Regions from separate parts of the Lentzea sp. HUAS12 genome, predicted to be linked through region 1. Evidence: riboswitches for the same ligand, from Rfam matches in the RefSeq annotation. Region 1 holds a riboswitch; each other region holds the start of a gene.

Region 1 (6,104 bases):
CCCCCGTCTACGACGCGGCCAAGCACCGGATCACCTCGCTCGTCGAGGGCCGTGATCCGCAGACGCCCGTGGCGGCGACGCCCGGCTGGTCGGTCAAGGACGTGGTCGCGCACCTCGCCGGCGGTCTGCGCGACTTCGTGGACCGCCGGTTCGACGGTGTCGAGTCCGGCGAGTGGGGCGAACGGCAGGTGCGCGACCGCCGCGCCAACACGCTGTCCGACGCCTTCGCCGAGTGGGACGCGAACCTGGAGCTCGCCAGGCCGCTCTTCGACACGCCGATGGGGCCGGTGCTCGTGTCCGAGGTGATCGCGCACGAGCACGACCTCCGCGCGGCGCTGGGCGTCCCGGGCGACCGGGGCGGCACCGACGTGCGGGCGGCGCTGGTGCGGCCGTTGCAGCAGCTCGACCAGCGGATGCGGGAGAACGACGTGCCGGCGTTGCGGATCACGCTGGAGCACGGCGACCGCGTGCTCGGCCACGGCGATCCGGCCGGGACGCTGCGGACCACGTCGTTCGAGCTGATGCGGGCCATCGGCGGGCGGCGGTCCGTCGACCAGATCAAGGCCCTGGACTGGGACGGGGACCCGGACGTGTGGATCTCCTCGCTCGCGTTGTTCGGACGGCACCGCGCGGAGCCGTTCGAGGAGTAGTTTTCCGGCGTGCACGAGTGGATCACCGACACCCGCGAGTCCTACGACACCGTCGCCGTCAGCTATGCGGAGCAGACGCGCGGTCTGCTGGACGGCCTGCCCCACCTGCGGGCGGCGTTGCGGCTGTTCGCGGAGGAGGTGAGCGGGCCGGTCGCCGACGTCGGCTGCGGACCCGGTGACATCACCGCGCGGCTGAACGACCTCGGCGTGGACGCGTCCGGCATCGACCTCTCCCCCGCGATGGTCGCGCTGGCGCGGCGCACCCACCCCGGGCTGCGGTTCGAGGTGGGGTCGATGACGGAACCGCTGGCCGGTCCGCTGGGCGGGATCCTCGCCTGGTGGTCGTTGATCCACGTGCCGGACGACCTCGTGCCGGTGGTGTTCGGGCACTTCCACGACGCGTTGCGGCCGGACGGCTTGCTGCAGCTGGGTTTTCACGTCGGGGACCGGACGAACCTCAAGACGCAGGGCTACGGCGGGCACCCGATGCGCGTGCACGTCCACCTGCGACGGCCGGAGCGGGTCGCGGAGTGGTTGAGAGCCGCCGGGTTCACCGTCGAGGCCCAGTGGCTGCTCGGGGAGGACGGGGCCGTCCTGTTCGCCCGGCGCGGGTGAGACCATTCGGCCGTGTCAGAGGAACAGACGTGCCAGCGTTGCGGTGAGACGGTCGAGCTGGAGGCCGAGGACTTCGAACTGTTCGAGCGGATGCACCCGGACTGCTTCCACTTCGCGTTCGAGCACGACCTGGACAAGCCGGGGTTGGGCCCCGACGAGAACTGCGGCGACGACGCCTGTCCCGTCGGGGCCTGAGAACCCTCGGTCAGCTGCTGTACGCCTCGAGCGGCGGGCAGGAGCAGACCAGGTTGCGGTCGCCCTTCGCGCCGTCGATGCGGCGGACCGGCGGCCAGATCTTCGGGGTGCTGCTCTGGCCCGCGGGGAACACGGCCTCCTCGCGGGTGTACGGGTGGTTCCACTCGCCGGTGGTCACGCAGGCCGCGGTGTGCGGGGCGTTGCGCAGCGGATTGTCCTCGACGGGCCACTCGCCGGCGCCCACGCGGTCGATCTCGCGCTTGATGGCGATCATGGCGTCGATGAACCGGTCGATCTCGCCCAGGTCCTCGGACTCGGTCGGCTCGACCATCAGCGTGCCGGCGACCGGGAACGACATCGTCGGGGCGTGCAGGCCGTAGTCGGCGAGGCGCTTGGCCACGTCGTCCACCGTCACGCCGGTGGCCTTGGTGATCGGGCGCAGGTCGAGGATGCACTCGTGGGCGACGAAGCCGCCCTCGCCGGTGTAGAGGACCGGGTAGTGCTCGTCGAGGCGGCGGGCCACGTAGTTCGCGGCGGCCACGGCGGTCAGGGTCGCGCGGCGCAGGCCGTCGCCGCCCATCATGCGCACGTACGCCCACGAGATCGGCAGGATCGACGCGGAGCCCCACGGGGCGGCGCTGATCGGGCCGACACCGGTGGCCGGGCCCGCGGTCGGCTGCAGCGGGTGGTTCGGCAGGAACGGCGCGAGGTGGGACTTCACGCCGATCGGGCCGACGCCGGGGCCGCCGCCGCCGTGCGGGATGCAGAACGTCTTGTGCAGGTTCAGGTGCGAGACGTCCGAGCCGAACTTGCCGTAGCGGGCGAGGCCGATCAACGCGTTGAGGTTCGCGCCGTCGACGTACACCTGGCCGCCCGCGTCGTGGACCAGGCCGCAGACCTCGCGGACCGTGTCCTCGTACACGCCGTGGGTCGACGGGTAGGTGATCATGATCGCGGCCAGGTCGTCGGCGTGCTCGGCGACCGTGGTGCGCAGGTGGCCCATGTCGATGTTGCCCTTGTCGTCGCACTTCACGACGACGACGCGCATGCCGGCCATGACGGCGGACGCGGCGTTGGTGCCGTGGGCGGACGACGGGATCAGGCAGACGTCGCGGTCGGCGTTGCCGTTGGCGCGGTGGTAGGCGCGGATCGCCAGCAGGCCGGCGAACTCACCCTGCGAACCGGCGTTCGGCTGCAGCGACACGGCGTCGTAGCCGGTGACCTCGGCGAGCCAGGCCTCCAGGTCGGACACGATCTTCAGCATGCCGCGCGCGTCCTCGACGGGCGCGAACGGGTGCAGCGTCGAGAACTCCGGCCACGTGATGGACTCCATCTCCGCGGTGGCGTTCAGCTTCATCGTGCAGGAGCCGAGCGGGATCATGCTGCGGTCGAGGGCGACGTCCTTGTCGGACAGCGCGCGCAGGTAGCGCAGCAGCGCGGTCTCCGAGCGGTGCGCGTGGAAGACCGGGTGGGTCAGGTAGTCCGAGGTGCGGCGCAGGTCGGCCGGGATGCCGTCGGCGGTGTCGGCGTCGATGGCGTCCACATCGGCCTTCGTGACGCCGAAGGCCTCCCACACGGCGATGATGTGCGCGCGCGTGGTCTTCTCGTCGCAAGCGATTGCGACGACGTCGGAGTCGACGAGACGCAGGTTGATGCCGGCCTCGCGGGCCTTCGCGACGACCTCGGCGGCCTTGCCCTCGACGCGGACCTCGACGGTGTCGAAGAACTCGCCGTGCACGACGTCGAGACCGGCCTCGCACAGGCCCGTGGCGAGCACGGTGGCCATGCGGTGCACGCGGGTCGCGATGCCGCGCAGGCCCTCGGGACCGTGGTAGACGGCGTACATGGACGCGATGACGGCCAGCAGCACCTGCGCGGTGCAGATGTTCGACGTGGCCTTCTCGCGGCGGATGTGCTGCTCGCGCGTCTGCAGCGCGAGGCGGTAGGCCAGCGAGCCGTCCGAGTCGACGGAGACGCCGACGAGACGGCCGGGCAGCTGGCGCTCCAGACCGGACCGGACGGCCATGTAGCCAGCGTGCGGGCCGCCGAAGCCGATCGGGACGCCGAAGCGCTGCGTGGTGCCGACGACGACGTCCGCGCCGATCTCACCGGGCGCGCGCAGCAGCGTCAGCGCGAGCAGGTCGGCGACGACGACGGCCTGCGCACCGGCGGCGTGGATCTCCTCGACGAGCGCCTTCTGGTCGCGCACCACACCGGACGCGCCGGGGTAGGACAGCAGCACGCCGAAGAAGTCGCCACCGAGGCCCAGGCCCTCGATGCCCTGCGACAGGTCGGCGACGACGATCTCGATGCCGAGCGGCTCGGCGCGCGTCTCGATGACGGCCAGCGTCTGCGGCAGCGTGTCGGCGTCGATGACGAACTTGTTCGACTTGGACTTGCCCGCGCGGCGCACCAGCGTCATCGCCTCGGCGGCGGCGGTCGACTCGTCCAGCATGGACGCGTTCGCGACCGGCAGGCCCGTCAGGTCGCCGACCATCGTCTGGAAGTTCAGCAGCGCTTCGAGGCGGCCCTGCGAGATCTCCGGCTGGTACGGCGTGTAGGCCGTGTACCAGGCCGGGCTTTCCAGGACGTTGCGCAGGATCACGCCCGGCGTCACGGTGTCGTAGTAGCCGAGACCGATCATCTGCGTCATCGGGCGGTTCTGCGACGCGAGCTCCCGCAGCTCCGCGAGCGCCTCGGTTTCGGTGGCGGGGGCCGGCAGGTCCAGCACGAGGTCGCGCTCGTGGATGGACGACGGCACCGCGTGCTGCGCCAGCTCCTCGAGCGACCCGACGCCGATGACGTCGAGGATGCGCGCGAGCTCGGCGGGGCGCGGGCCGACGTGGCGGTCGGCGAACGGGGTGCCGTGCTCGAGAGCGGCGAGCGGAATGCGGTCCTGCGTCATCAAACGCCTCCGGGGTGGCTTGAGGGCACACGTGTCCTGTGCCCTCCCCGCTCTGTCCGTACCCCGAAGGGCGCCTGAGAGGTTCACCCGTCGTGAGAACGGGCTTTCACCGTCGGCGGGATCCCCTCGCGGGGGTCCACTTTCCAGAGGCGTCTCGCTCGGCGGTCCTGGATGCCTGAGAGGTTCCCGGGGAGGGACTTGCTCCTTCGGCGCCGGGCTCGGGGCCCGGTCTCTCCCGCCTGAGTTCAGCGACTACCCGGGAAGAATACCCGCAGGCAGCCCGGGTAGTCGCTAGGGACGCGACCTACGTCTCAGTGGCGAGACCGGCGAGCGCCGGCGCGACGGGGTCGGCGGGGTCGTCCCGCAGCGCCACGAGCAGGTGCCGGGTGCCGACGACCCGGTCACCGCGCCGGGCCGCGACGAGCTTCGCCCGTTCCACCGCCCGTTCCACGGTGCCGCCCTCGGGCAACGCCTCCCGGTCCACGCCCGCCTCGCGCAACGCCGCCGCGCCACCCGACTCGAACTCGGGCTTCAGCCGGCACCCCGCCGCGGTCAGCTGGTGGTCGACCGTCAGCACGGCCTCCACGAGGTCGCGCGACGAGACGTCCCGGCGCGCGGCGACGGCGAGGCGTTCGGCCTCGCCCCGCACGACCGTGAGCACCGGCCCGCCCAGGCCCTGCCCGCGGGCGACGAGGCGCGTCAGCCGGCGCACGTACCCGCCGCCGGCGTCCCCTTCCAGCGCTCCCGCCTTGCGCAGCAGCCAGACGGCGGGTGCCTCCTCGACCTCGGCGTACTTCCGCGCGGCGTCGGCCCGCACGGCCGCGGCCGTGGCCTCGACGTCCACGCCGCGCAGCAGGAACAGGTCGGCCGCCCGCCCGGAGTCGAGCGACAGCAGGGCGAGCGAGAGGTGGGTCGTGGTCAGCACGCCGTCGCCGGCCAGGACGATCGCCGCCCGCAGGCACTCGTCCAGCGCGCGGGACACCGGCAGCACGGTCTCGACGCGGGCGTGGTGGTGGGCGGCGCGCACGAGCGCCATGACGTCGGGGCCCGGCTCGGCGAGACCGCCGTCGTCGCCCGCCCAGTTCTCGGCCCCCCGCGCCATAGCCTGCGGCCGCACCGACTTCACGCCGAGCTTGCGGCCGGGGCCGATCGTGTCGATCAGCGAGATCAGCAGGTTCTCGGTGCCGACGAAGCCGAACTCCAGGCGGAACGCGCGCTGCACGGCCGCGGCCAGGACCTTGACCACCTGCGACGAGGGTGTGTGCGTCATGCCCGCAACGCTAGGGACGCCGATCGGCCCCGCGCTGCTGCCGACCGGCCACCGGGGGCGGCCGGTCGGCCACGATCAGCCGGTGGCGCGCTCGCGGCGGCGGCGGGTCAGCTCGTCCTCGGTCATCGGGGCGATCTCGACGCCGTCCGCGCGTTCGGCCGGGAACTCGTGGATCGTGCCGGAGATCTCGCGCATCGCACCGCTCACCGCGATGCCGAACACGCCCTGACCACCCTGCAGCAGGTCGACGACCTCCTCCGGCGAGGTGCACTCGTAGACGGTGGTGCCGTCGGAGAACAGCGTGATCCTCGCCAGGTCCTGCACGCCGCGGCGGCGCAGGTGGTCGACCGCGACCCTGATGTTCTGCAGCGAGACACCGGTGTCCAGCAGCCGCTTCACGACCTTGAGCACCAGGATGTCCTTGAAGGAGTACAGCCTCTGGCTGCCCGAGCCGTGCGCCACCCGCACC
Region 2 (6,104 bases), 330 kb from region 1:
CGGCGACGCTCCCGTCCCACGCCCGAATTCCGATCGGCAACGGCGCACCCAGCACCCGTTCGGCCATTCCCGCCAGCTGACCAGCGACGACCACCCTGCACCTCCTGCGTGACCTGGCTCCGCCAGACGTTCGAGCGGCGACGAGGTTCGGTTCGTTTCTGAACCGAGACGCAACCCCGCCCGTATGGCCTCGATAGAGCGAACGGATGGACAAGGAGGACATGAGTGTGATCCGACGTAACCGCATTGCCATCGGGCTCGCCGCGGGACTGGCAGTTGTGCTGGGTCTGGGTGTCTGGAGCGCCACGGGAAGTGGCTCGAACAACTCCAAGCCGGTGGCACAGACCGAAACCGACCTGGGCGTCCTCGGTGACTACGGCGACGTGGGTCAGCCCCCGGTACTCCAGGAACCCGCTGCGGCGCCCGAGACCCCCGTCCAGCAGCAGGCCCCCGAGACCCCGGCCGCACAGCCCGCGGCGCAGCCTCCGGCAGCAGCCCCGGTCAGCACGTTGAGGCTGGTCGGCAAGAGCGTCGACAAGATGGGCCAGGTCGTCCAGGACGGCGATGGCCGCACCCTCTACCGCTTCGACAAGGACGTCCCGAAGCCGGAGGGCAAGTCGAACTGCAACGACCAGTGCGCCGTGACGTGGCCGCCGCTGCTGTCGGACACGATCCCGCAGCTGGAGGGCGTCGACCAGAAGCTGGTCTCCCTGATCACCCGCGCCGACGGCAAGAAGCAGGTCGCCATCGACGGCTGGGCCCTCTACACCTATTCGAAGGACCCGGCGCCGGGCAAGTGGGCGGGCCAGGGCATCGGCAACACCTGGTTCGTGATCCAGCCCAACGGCAAGCGCAACGTCGAGTGCCTCCCGCCCGGTGTGACGGCCCCCGCGGCGTAACCCACAGCATCCCGTTAGGACGGTCCATCTGAGACACACATCACCCTGACACGGTGAAACCCCGGCCCTGGGGAAGGGGCCGGGGTTCCCGTCGTTTCGCTCTCGGGTCACGGAAGGGCGCCACCGGCAGCCGGTGGCGCCCTTCGCCGTTCAGCGACGGCCACGCGCCCGCCCTCCGCGAAGCCGAAGGCGAGCCATGCGATGGCGAAGCCGAGCCGTCCTGAGCACACGAACCTGGCGGTGGTGGCTCCCCCGCAGACGTAACCACCCACGCAACAGCAAGCCGCCGAACGCACCAGGCGTGCCATCAACCCGCCAGCGGCGTTGGACCGGCTCCTTGGGGAGTGTCGGGAGTCTGAGGGCAGAGCCCTCAGCCAACACACGCAACGCGCCCGCAAGCCAGCCGCCAGCAACCCGCAAGCTGACGCAGGCGTCCCTCCAAAAGGAAGACCCCCTGAGCCCAAACGCTGCTCAGGGGGTCCGACAAGATCAGAAAGCACGCATCAGGCTCTCAGAGCGTCGAGTACAGCGGGTGCTTCGCCGCCAGCACCTCGACCCGGGCCCGCAGCTCCTCAACAGCCGCACCGGGCTTCAAGGCCTCCGCGATCACATCCGCGACCTCGGCGAAGTCGACCTCACCGAACCCGCGCGTGGCCAACGCCGGCGTGCCGATCCGCAGCCCCGACGTGACCATCGGCGGACGCGGGTCGTTCGGCACGGCGTTGCGGTTGACCGTGATGCCGATCTGGTGCAGCACGTCCTCGGCCTGCTTGCCGTCCAGTTCGGACGACACCAGGTCGACCAGGACCAGGTGCACGTCGGTGCCCCCGGTGAGCACCTTCACGCCGGCCGCGGCGACGTCGGCCTGCGACAGGCGGTCGGCCAGGATCCGGGCGCCTTCCAGCGTGCGGCGCTGGCGGTCCGCGAACTCCGGCGAGGCCGCGTGCTTGAACGCCACGGCCTTGGCCGCGATCACGTGCTCCAGCGGGCCGCCCTGCTGGCCGGGGAACACCGCGGAGTTGATCTTCTTGGCGATGTCCGCCTCGTTGGAGAGGATCACGCCGCCACGCGGGCCGCCGAGGGTCTTGTGGGTCGTGGTCGTCGTGACGTGCGCGTGCGGCACGGGCGACGGGTGCAGGCCCGCGGCGACGAGGCCCGCGAAGTGCGCCATGTCGACCATCAGGTAGGCCTCGACCGAGTCCGCGATGCGGCGGAACTCGGCGAAGTCCAGCTGGCGCGGGTAGGCGGACCAGCCCGCGACGATCAGCTTGGGCCTGTGCTCCTGGGCCAGGCGCTCTACCTCGGCCATGTCGACGCGGCCGTCGCCGTCCGAGACGTGGTACGGCACGACGTTGTAGAGCTTGCCGGAGAAGTTGATGCGCATGCCGTGGGTCAGGTGGCCGCCGTGCGCCAGGTCCAGGCCCAGGATCGTGTCGCCGGGCTGCAACAGGGCGAACATGGCGGCCGCGTTGGCCTGCGCGCCGGAGTGCGGCTGGACGTTCGCGAAGCCGGCGCCGAAGAGCGACTTGATGCGCTCGATGGCGAGGCGCTCGACGACGTCCACGTGCTCGCAGCCGCCGTAGTAGCGGCGGCCGGGGTAGCCCTCGGCGTACTTGTTGGTCAGCACCGAGCCCTGGGCCTGCAGGACCGAGACGGGCGTGAAGTTCTCCGAGGCGATCATCTCGAGAGTGCCCTGCTGGCGTGCCAGCTCGGCCGCAACGGCCTCGGCCACCTCGGGGTCATACTCCGCGAGGGAAGCGTTGAACTGGTCGGACATCTGGAAGATCTCCCTTACTTGGCGCGCTTGTAGAACGGAAGTGCGACGACCTCGACCGGCTGCTTCTTGCCGCGGACGTCCACCAGCAGTTGGGTGCCCGGTTCGGCACTGGCCTTGGTCACGTAGGCCATCGCGACGGAGTAGCCGAGGGTCGGGGACAGCGCGCCCGACGTCACCTCGCCCACGACCTCGTCGCCGTTCAGCACCGCGTAGCCGTGGCGCGGGGCGCGGCGCTCGGGGGTCTTCAGTCCGACCAGGACCGAGTCCACACCGGACTCCGCGACCTTGGTCAGGGCGTCGCGGCCCACGAAGTCACCGGGCTTGTCGAGCTTCACGACGCGGCCCAGGTTCGCGTTGTACGGCGTGAGCGACGTCGTCAGCTCGTTGCCGTACAACGGCATCCCGGCCTCGAGGCGCAGCGTGTCGCGGCAGCCGAGACCGCACGGCTTGAGCTCGTGCGCCTCACCCGCGGCGAGCAGCGCCGCCCACACGGCGGACGCGTCGGCGGGCGCGACGAACAGCTCGAAGCCCTCCTCACCGGTGTAGCCGGTGCGGGCGAGCAGCGCGTCGACACCGGCCACGGTGGACGGGTACGAGGCGTAGTACTTGACCGTCGACAGGTCCGTTTCGGTGAGACCCGAGAGGATCTCGACCGACTTCGGGCCCTGGATGGCGATGAGCGCGTAGTCGGTCGACCTGTCCGTGACGACGGTGTCGAAGCCGGCGGCGCGCTCGACCAGAGCTTCAGCCACCACTGCAGCGTTGGAGGCGTTCGCGACGACCATGAACTCCTCGTCGCCGAGGCGGTACACGATCAGGTCGTCGATCACGCCGCCGTCGGCCTGGGTGATCATCGTGTAGCGCGCCTTGCCGACGGCCAGCGCGGAGATGTGCCCGACCAGCGCGTGGTCGAGGGCCTCCCCCGCGGCCGGGCCGGTCAGCACGATCTCACCCATGTGCGTGAGGTCGAACAGGCCGGCGGTGGTGCGCACCGCGTGGTGCTCCGCCAGCTCGGACGAGTAGCGCAGCGGCATCCGCCAGCCCGCGAAGTCGGTGAACATCGCGCCGAGCTGCTCGTGCTCGGCGTTCAGAGGCGTGAGGCGGGACATCAGAACGCTCCTCCAGGGTGCGCCGAAGAGCCGGACGCGGCCGGCTGAGGCATCAGAAGAATGACACGGTCCATCGGAGACTCCTCACTAGAGCGAGCCTCCCCCTCTGTCATGAGCCTGAGAGCTTCACCACCGGAGTGGCTTGCACCGTGGGCGAGGCCGCCGAGCGGCCTGCTTTCCAGAGTTGCCTTCGTCGCGCGGTACTTGTACCTGAGAGATTCCGGGGAGGAGTTGCTCCTTCGGCGCTCCCACCGAAGGGAGCTCTCCCGCGCGACGTCAACGGCCGTGTTCAGTTGGTAGCCCCAGACGCTAGCAGGCCAAACGTCACAGCGGCACGCCCTGCGCCGTCTTCTCGACCACCTTGCGCTCCGCCCAGAACGACAGGAACGGCACGGTGCCGGCGAGCAGCACGAGGGCGGTGCCCTTGATCGACCAGCGCAGCTTCAGCGCCAGGTCGACGGAAATCACCAGGTAGATGGCGTAGAGGAAGCCGTGGACCGGGCCGACGACCTTCATCGCGCCGCCCATGTCCGCGGCGTACTTGAGCACCATGGCCACGACCAGGAGCAACAGGAAGACTCCGACCACGTAAGCCATGACCCTGAACCGGGTCAACGCACCCTTCATCTGCCCGCCTTCGCTCAACGACCGTCCCGCGCGTTGAGGTCCGCGAGCATGCGGTTGTAGGCCGCGAGCTCCGCGTCCTCGTCGTCGTCGATGTGCTCGACAGGCGCGGGTTTGACGGCGACAACCGTACTTACCGGCTTCGGAGCAGGCGCAACCGGCTCGGGTGAGAGAGCCTCGTCACGGCGTTCGCGCGCGAGCCTGCGGAAGCGCCACACCATGAAGAGCGGGAAGAGGCCGAAGAGCGGCCACTGGAGCACGTAGCCGAGGTTCTGGAACGTGCCGCTGGCGGACTCGAAGCGCTGCCACTGCCAGTACGCGAGCCCGCAACAGACGACCAGCGCCGCCAGACAGGCGAACGCGATCAGCACACGTTGGGGAGTAAGGAGGCCGCGCACGACCTCCACACTACTTGGGTGAGGCCTCCGCGAAGAGGAGGCCACCCGTGAAGGGATGGAGTCCTTCGGGGGGTCCGGGGGCCGCCCCCGGCGAAAACACTCCGAAGTCGGCTTGGCGAGCGCGCTCCGCGAGCGCGCAACACCACCAACGCAGGGCTCCCGCCTCCGAGAGCCCGTTGCCGAACTACGCGACGCCGTCCCGGCGCTGCCTCTGCAGACGTGCGACGCACCAGGCCGCGGCGGAGCCACGGCGGAGGTGCTGGAGAACCGTCATCGGTCCCAGGCGCCTCCCGAGGTCGGCAGGCGTGAGGCCGGCCGCGCGGTAGTCGAGCGCGCGCTGGTCCAGCGGGCTGATGCCCGCGTCCCACCACTGCTCGGCCTCGGCGACGTCGCCCACCAGCTGCCAGTAGCTCGCCGCGGCGGCGAGCAGTGCCTCGGGTGCCTCCGGCGCCCGCTTGCGCATCGCGGCCACGTAGGCCGGATCCGCCGAGTCGACCTTGACCAAGCCACGCGACCCGCTCCTGCCTCCCCGCTGCACGGGGATGCCTGGCGCCGAGGGGGGAGCCTCCGCGAGCCACGCGTTCTTGATCCGGTTCACCTCCTGCATCTCTGCGTCATCAGACCGTTCAGCCGCCCACTGCTGCAACAGCTCGTGGACCCCGGAGTCCTCGACCATCAATGCCTCCTCGTCGGTCGGGGATCGGCCATTGCAGCGGAAGGTATTCGGTAGGTCTGACAATCGCCAGACCCTGAATCACCAGAACACCCGTTACCAGTGCGTGATTGGCCGCATTCCACCCGTCCGGCTCAACGCGGACGGCCGAAGATCACCGTCCGTCACTAGGCGAGAGGGGTGGCCGTCCCGAAGAGGCTCCTGACGAAGGTGATGATCGACTCCGCGCCCTGACGCAGCCAGCCGAGGACCTGCTGCACCGCCGAAGCGGACTGCTCGGGCTGGGTGATCAGGAGGAACAGCACCAGCGCGACGCCCGCCAGCACTAGCACCTTCTTGAGGTTCACAGGTACCTCTCCGTCCGTGTCGTCCACAGGTCGGGCGGCACGCCGCCCGTGTCACCCGTCATGGTCCCTCATTCACCCTTGCGATGAACAACGACCACGCCCAAGTCGACCCAGGATCCACCAGCGACGCACGCCTGCACGGCGGCCAATGTCACCCGAATGGCGGCTAAAGAGGGGCGTCAGCAGCGCCGATGTCCTGGGCACGAGGTGAACACGAAGACCCTCGCATCCCACACCTTGGAAGACGGACTGTTGCACCGGGCCTCACCCGGATGCC
Region 3 (6,104 bases), 1.2 Mb from region 1:
GGATTCGCCCTGTGGGAACGGCACACCGCCGATCCGATGCTCGACCTGACGTTCTTCCGGAACCGCCGCTTCACCGGTGCCGTGGCGTCGGGCGTGCTGGCGGCGTTCGGCATGGCGGGCTCGCTCTTCCTGCTGACGCAACACCTCCAGGGCGTGCTCGGCTACAGCCCGCTGGAGGCCGGCGTGCGCGTGGCGCCCATGGCGATCGCGCTGCTCGTCACCAGCAACACGTTGGGACAGCTCGTGATCAGGCTCGGCGCGGGCCGGGCGATGCTGCTCGGCATGACGATCGTCGCGGCCGGCGTGGCGTTGCTGTCGATCGGCACCACCTACCCGCCGACGCTGGCCGGACTGGTCCTGATCGGCGTCGGAGTCGGTGTGTCGCAACCGGTCGCCGTCAACGCGCTGATGGGCTCGATCCCGCCGGAACGCGCCGGAGTCGCCTCCGGGCTGTCGGGCACGTTGTCGGAGCTGGGCTCCTCCTTCGGCATCGCGGTGCTGGGCGCACTGCTGTCGGCGCGGTTCGCGGCCTCGCTGCCCGACGGCGTACCGGGGCGGTCGCTGTCGGAGGCACTGCACAGCGGTGCGGACATCACCGTCGTGCGCGAGGCGTTCTCCAACGGCATGAGCGTCAGCCTGGTGATCGGCGCGATCGCCGTGTTCCTGGGAGGTGTTGTGGCCAGCGTGTTGCTGCGGCGTGCTTAGGATCGTCCACGTGGAGAGCGTGTGGTTCAGCAAGCCCAGGCCCAGCAGCAACCAGCCCCTCGGCCTGAGCCGTGAGGCCATCGTCCGCAAGGCGATGGAGATGCTGGACGAACACGGCCTGCAGAAGCTGTCCATGCGCAAGCTCGCCGCGGAGCTCGGCGCGGCCCCCATGTCGCTCTACTGGCACGTGCCCACGAAGGACGCGCTGATCGAGCTGTGCCTCGACGAGGTCTACGGCGAGTTCCCGATGCCGGGCCCCGACGACGACTGGGAGACCGCGGTGCGCGGGATGATGCACGCGATGCGTCAGATCGCGCACCGCCACCCCTGGTGGGTCAAGAACATCGGCGAGTTCAACAGCATCGGCCCGAAGGCGGTCGCGATGTCCGACGCGATGTTCGAACCCATGCTCCGGGCGGGCCTGCCACTGGGCGCCGCGGCCCAGTCGGTCTCCACCGTCTCGAGCTTCGCCACCGGGTACGTGATCGCCGAGGTCAACTTCATCGCCCGCGGCGGGATGGACTCCCCGCCGCCGGATCTGACCAAGATCGCCGACCTGTACCGGGACAAGCACCCGAACTACGTCAGGATGCTGGACGAACAGGAGATCTGGTCGCTCGAGGGCCAGTTCGAGTTCGGGCTGGACTGCGTGATCGACGGCATCAAGGCGCGCGTCGCCGCCCTCCGATAGGCGAAACCCCCGCAGCGGTTCACGCGTGCGGGGGCCTCATTCATTCAGTTGGTCTTCAGACGACGCTCTCCAGCGCCGTGTGCGGCAGACCGGTCGCCTCGGCCACCGGGCCGTTGGTCAGCTTGCCGGCGTGGGCGTTCAGGCCCAGGGCCAGCGAACGGTCGTCCTTGAGCGCCTTCTCCCAGCCCTTGTCGGCCAGCGCGACCGCGTACGGCAGCGTCACGTTGGTCAGCGCGTAGGTCGAGGTGCGCGGGACGGCGCCCGGCATGTTCGCGACGCAGTAGAACACCGAGTTGTGGACCTCGTAGGTCGGCTCGGCGTGCGTGGTGGCGCGCGAGTCCTCGAAGCAACCGCCCTGGTCGATGGCGATGTCGACGAGCACCGAACCCGGCTTCATGTCGGCGACCAGCGCGTTCGACACGAGCTTGGGTGCGGCGGCACCGGGGACCAGCACGGCGCCGATGACCAGGTCGGCCTCCCGGACGGCCTGCTCGATGGCGAACGAGTTCGAGGCGAGCGTGCGCAGGCGGCCCTGGAACTGGGCGTCGATCTGGCGCAGGCGGTCGACGTTGGTGTCGAGGATCTGCACGTCCGCGCCCATGCCCACGGCGATGGTGGCGGCGTTGATGCCGGCCACGCCGCCGCCGATCACGACCACGCGGGCCGGGGCGACACCGGGGACGCCACCGGGCAGCACGCCACGGCCACCGGAGGGCTTCATCAGGCTGAACGCGCCGACCTGCGGGGCCAGCCGGCCCGCGACCTCGGACATCGGGGCGAGCAGCGGCAGCGCGCGGTTCGGCAGCTGCACGGTCTCGTAGGCGATGGCCGTGGTGCCGGACGCCAGCAGCGCCTCGGTCAGCGGCTTGTCGGCGGCGAGGTGCAGGTACGTGAAGAGGGTCTGGCCGGCGCGCAGGCGCGGGTACTCCTCGGCGATGGGCTCCTTGACCTTCAGGACCAGGTCGCCCTCGGACCAGACGTCGTCGGCGGTCGCGAGGACCTTGGCACCGGCGGCGAGGTACTCCTCGTCGGTGATCGCGGAGCCCAGACCGGCGCCCTGCTCGACGAACACGTCGTGCCCGCGGCTCGTCAGCTCGTGCGCACCGGCAGGGGTGAGAGCGACGCGGTACTCGTGGTTCTTGATCTCGCGGGGAACTGCGATCCGCACGATGACTCCTCCGTTCGGTGGCCGACATCTCACAATGTGAGCCACTCGCAAGGTCATGTCACTGTGCAGATCGCACTATCCGGCACCTGCTGGATTGTTCACTTGGGACAGAGCGACCTGAACGTGGCTCGCGTTCCAGTCGACGTCCCCGCGTTGACACTCGACCGGGACCGCACATAGCGTGCGCGCCGAGAACTGAACACCGGCCGCGGCGCGCAAGCGCCACAACCCGAGTGGGAGAGACCTCGACGACCGAGTCGGGGCGCCGAAGGGGCAAGCTCCCGCACACTCTCAGGCAGCAAGACCGCTCGGGGTAGGCAACTCTGCACGGCGGAGGGGGCGCAAGCAGTCCTGACCCGTCACAGCCAGAGGAGTCGCGCCGTGGAGTTCCCCGAGAACCTGCTCTACACCGTCGAGCACGAGTGGGTCGACTGGACGCCGGGCACCCAGGACCCGCTGACCTGCGGAATCACCGAGTACGCGGCCGACGCGCTGGGCGACATCGTCTACGTGCAGCTCCCCGAGGTCGGTGCGAAGGTCATCACCAACGAGGTCTGCGGCGAGCTCGAGTCCACCAAGTCCGTCAGCGACCTGTTCTCGCCCGTCACCGGCGAGGTCATCGAGGTCAACAGCGCCGTCGTCGAAGACCCGGCCATCGTGAACAACGACCCGTACGGCGCCGGCTGGCTGTTCAAGGTCCGCGTCGAATCGGCCGAGAACCTGCTCACGGCGGCGAAGTACGCCGAGCTCACCAAGACCGACTGACATGGGCCTGATTGACCGCTCCACCACCACGAAGGACTGATCAGTGGCGATCAGCGTTTTCGACCTGTTCTCCGTCGGCATCGGCCCGTCCAGCTCCCACACGGTCGGCCCGATGCGCGCGGCGGCCATGTTCGTCGACAAGCTCGGTGAACGCGCATCCACAGTGGACCGCGTGCACGTCGAGCTGTTCGGCTCGCTCGGCGCGACCGGGCACGGCCACGGCAGCCCGAAGGCCGTGTTCCTCGGCCTCGAGGGCAACCTTCCCGAGGAGGTCGACCCCGCGGTCGCGGCCGGCCGCGTCGAGGAGATCATCTCCGGCGGACGGCTCAAGCTCGGCGGCACGCACGAGATCGGCTTCGTGCACGACCGCGACCTCGTCATGCACCGCCGCAAGTCACTCCCGTTGCACCCCAACGGGATGAGCTTCGAGGCGTTCGCGGACGGCAAGTCGGTCGAGCACGCCGTCTACTACTCGATCGGCGGCGGCTTCGTCGTCGACGAGAACGCGAGCGGCACCGACCGGATCAAGCCGGACACCACGCCGCTGCCGCACCCGTTCCTGACCGGCGACCAACTCCTCGCGCGCTGCCGCGAGACCGGCCTGTCGATCAGCGAGATCATGATGGCCAACGAGCTGTCGTGGCGCACGGAAACCGAAGTCCGCGAAGGACTTCTGCACATCTGGCACGTCATGCAGGAGTGCGTCGAACGCGGCTGCACCGAACACGGCGTCCTGCCTGGCGGCCTCAAAGTCCGCCGCCGCGCAGCCGAGATGCGCAAACGCCTGGAGGGCGAGCACTTCGTCACCGACCCGCTGCGGGTCATGGACTGGGTGACGCTCTTCGCGCTCGCCGTCAACGAGGAGAACGCGGCGGGCGGCCGCGTCGTCACCGCACCGACCAACGGCGCGGCCGGCATCGTCCCGGCGGTCCTGCACTACTACACGAAGTTCGTGCCGGGAGCCTCCGACGACGGCGTCGTCCGCTTCCTGCTGACCGCGGGCGCGATCGGCGTCCTGTTCAAGGAGAACGCGTCGATCTCCGGCGCCGAGGTCGGCTGCCAGGGCGAGGTCGGCTCGGCCTGCTCGATGGCCGCGGGCGGGCTCGCCGAGGTGCTCGGCGGCACCCCCGAACAGGTCGAGAACGCCGCCGAGATCGCGATGGAGCACAACCTCGGGCTGACCTGCGACCCGATCGGCGGCCTCGTGCAGATCCCGTGCATCGAACGCAACGCCGTCGCGTCCATCAAGGCCATCACGGCCGTGCGCATGGCGTTGCGGGGCGACGGCTCGCACTTCGTGTCGCTCGACAAGGTCATCAAGACCATGCGGGACACCGGCAAGGACATGTCCGTGAAGTACAAGGAGACGGCACGCGGCGGCCTCGCCGTGAACGTCATCGAATGCTGAACTCGGCCATCAGGTCGACGTTCTCCAGCGCTTGCTGAGCGTCCCGGCTGTCGATCCTGGACAGCCGGGCGCGCAGCGCGGGGGAGTGCAGCCAGTCGCGGATCGGCTTTCCGGGGTCGTCCCACATCATCCAGGTGAGCAACGGGCCGGTGTCGCGTCCGTAGTGCCACGAGTAGTCGTGCGCGACATGGGCGACGACGTCGTCCTCGAAGGTGTCGACGAGCCGCAGCCAGGGAGCCATGTCCTGGTCCAGCTGAGCGGCCGCGTGGAGCAGTTCGTCCAGTCGCCACCAGCGCTCCGGGTCTGCCGCCGCACGCACGACGACATCGGTGACCAGCGCGCGCAGCGCGGCCTGCTCGCTCTCCGGCCAGCTCTCGAACCGGGCCCACGCCAGCCCCGCGGTGAGCTTGCCGTCCGGATCGTTCTCCAGCACCCCGACCACCCGGTACCCGAGCCGGCGCCACGCCGGCTCGTACTCGTCGCGCTCGAAGTGGTCCGTGCTCTCCCAGGCGAACTTGTGCACGAGCTTGTCGGACAGCAGCTCGGGATCGCCGTCGAGCAGATCCAGCTCGTCCTGCCGCCAGCACCGTCCGCATCCGTTCACACGATCAGCCCAATCAGCCACACCAAGCGGATTTACCAGATCAGCGGGCGTCGTAAGCCTTCTGCGCGTCCAGCACCTCGGGCATCCGCGCCTCCAGCAGGTGGATCAACGAGAGCAGCCGCTCCGCCGTCTCGCGCCCGAGCGGCGTGAGGCTGTAGTCGACGCGCGGCGGGTTCGTGGGCTGCGCGTCGCGGTGCACGAACCCGTCGCGCTCCAGCGCCTGCAGCGTCTGGGACAGCATCTTCTCGCTGACCCCGTCGACGCGGCGGCGCAGTTCGTTGAACCGCAGCGGTCCGTCCACGAGCACGCCCATCGTCAGGCCGCCCCACCTGCCGGTGACGTGCTCCAGCAAGGGACGTGACGGGCACGCCTTCGCGAACACGTTGTACTCCATGCCAGCATCATAGCTGGTGAGAACGCTAACTCCCAGTGTGCGCTTACCGTCAGATCGCACGTCGTCCGGTGTCGTGACCATTTCGCCGTACTCGCGCATGACGTCGCGGGCGAACGCCACGAGATCGGTGACTCGTTGGCCGCGAGGATGCTTGCTCGCCCAGAGTTCCAGGTTCTCAGGTCTGTTGTCGTCCCTGATTCCGTTCTTGTGGTGAACGGTCTCGGTGGGGGTCAACGGTCGTCCGAGAATCTCCTCCATCACCAGGCGATGCTCGGACGACCAGACGCCCTTGCCCAGGTATTTGAACCGGTAGCCGTCGCGAATGTGCCCTTTGCTCGCGGGGCGACCTTTGCGGGGTCGATTCTGCCG

Evidence for each region. A riboswitch is a leader RNA that binds a small molecule or an ion and turns the genes downstream of it on or off. The one in region 1 is predicted to bind glycine.
Region 2: another riboswitch for glycine. It lies ahead of gcvT (glycine cleavage system aminomethyltransferase GcvT); the one in region 1 lies ahead of gcvP (aminomethyl-transferring glycine dehydrogenase).
Region 3: another riboswitch for glycine. It lies ahead of gcvH (glycine cleavage system protein GcvH); the one in region 1 lies ahead of gcvP (aminomethyl-transferring glycine dehydrogenase).

Annotation. Positions count from the first base shown of each region.
Region 1 is NZ_CP099738.1:9,225,521-9,231,624, reverse strand. It holds gene ND450_RS43495 (maleylpyruvate isomerase N-terminal domain-containing protein) at 1-650, shown strand, start outside; gene ND450_RS43490 (trans-aconitate 2-methyltransferase) at 660-1,265, shown strand; gene ND450_RS43485 (hypothetical protein) at 1,278-1,460, shown strand; gene gcvP (aminomethyl-transferring glycine dehydrogenase) at 1,471-4,365, opposite strand; glycine riboswitch at 4,416-4,514, opposite strand; glycine riboswitch at 4,518-4,613, opposite strand; gene ND450_RS43475 (Clp protease N-terminal domain-containing protein) at 4,670-5,635, opposite strand; gene ND450_RS43470 (MerR family transcriptional regulator) at 5,711-6,104, opposite strand, start outside.
Region 2 is NZ_CP099738.1:8,895,066-8,901,169, reverse strand. It holds gene ND450_RS41830 (cyclopropane-fatty-acyl-phospholipid synthase family protein) at 1-67, opposite strand, end outside; gene ND450_RS41825 (hypothetical protein) at 228-899, shown strand; gene glyA (serine hydroxymethyltransferase) at 1,411-2,676, opposite strand; gene gcvT (glycine cleavage system aminomethyltransferase GcvT) at 2,691-3,785, opposite strand; glycine riboswitch at 3,882-3,973, opposite strand; glycine riboswitch at 3,974-4,064, opposite strand; gene ND450_RS41810 (DUF3817 domain-containing protein) at 4,110-4,412, opposite strand; gene ND450_RS41805 (hypothetical protein) at 4,427-4,807, opposite strand; gene ND450_RS41800 (transcriptional regulator) at 4,992-5,483, opposite strand; gene ND450_RS41795 (hypothetical protein) at 5,648-5,827, opposite strand.
Region 3 is NZ_CP099738.1:8,065,434-8,071,537, forward strand. It holds gene ND450_RS37850 (MFS transporter) at 1-705, shown strand, start outside; gene ND450_RS37855 (TetR/AcrR family transcriptional regulator) at 716-1,396, shown strand; gene ald (alanine dehydrogenase) at 1,452-2,564, opposite strand; glycine riboswitch at 2,789-2,881, shown strand; gene gcvH (glycine cleavage system protein GcvH) at 2,946-3,329, shown strand; gene ND450_RS37870 (L-serine ammonia-lyase) at 3,373-4,737, shown strand; gene ND450_RS37875 (hypothetical protein) at 4,724-5,341, opposite strand; gene ND450_RS37880 (helix-turn-helix domain-containing protein) at 5,382-5,735, opposite strand; partial or broken gene ND450_RS45795 (hypothetical protein) at 5,910-6,104, opposite strand, start outside.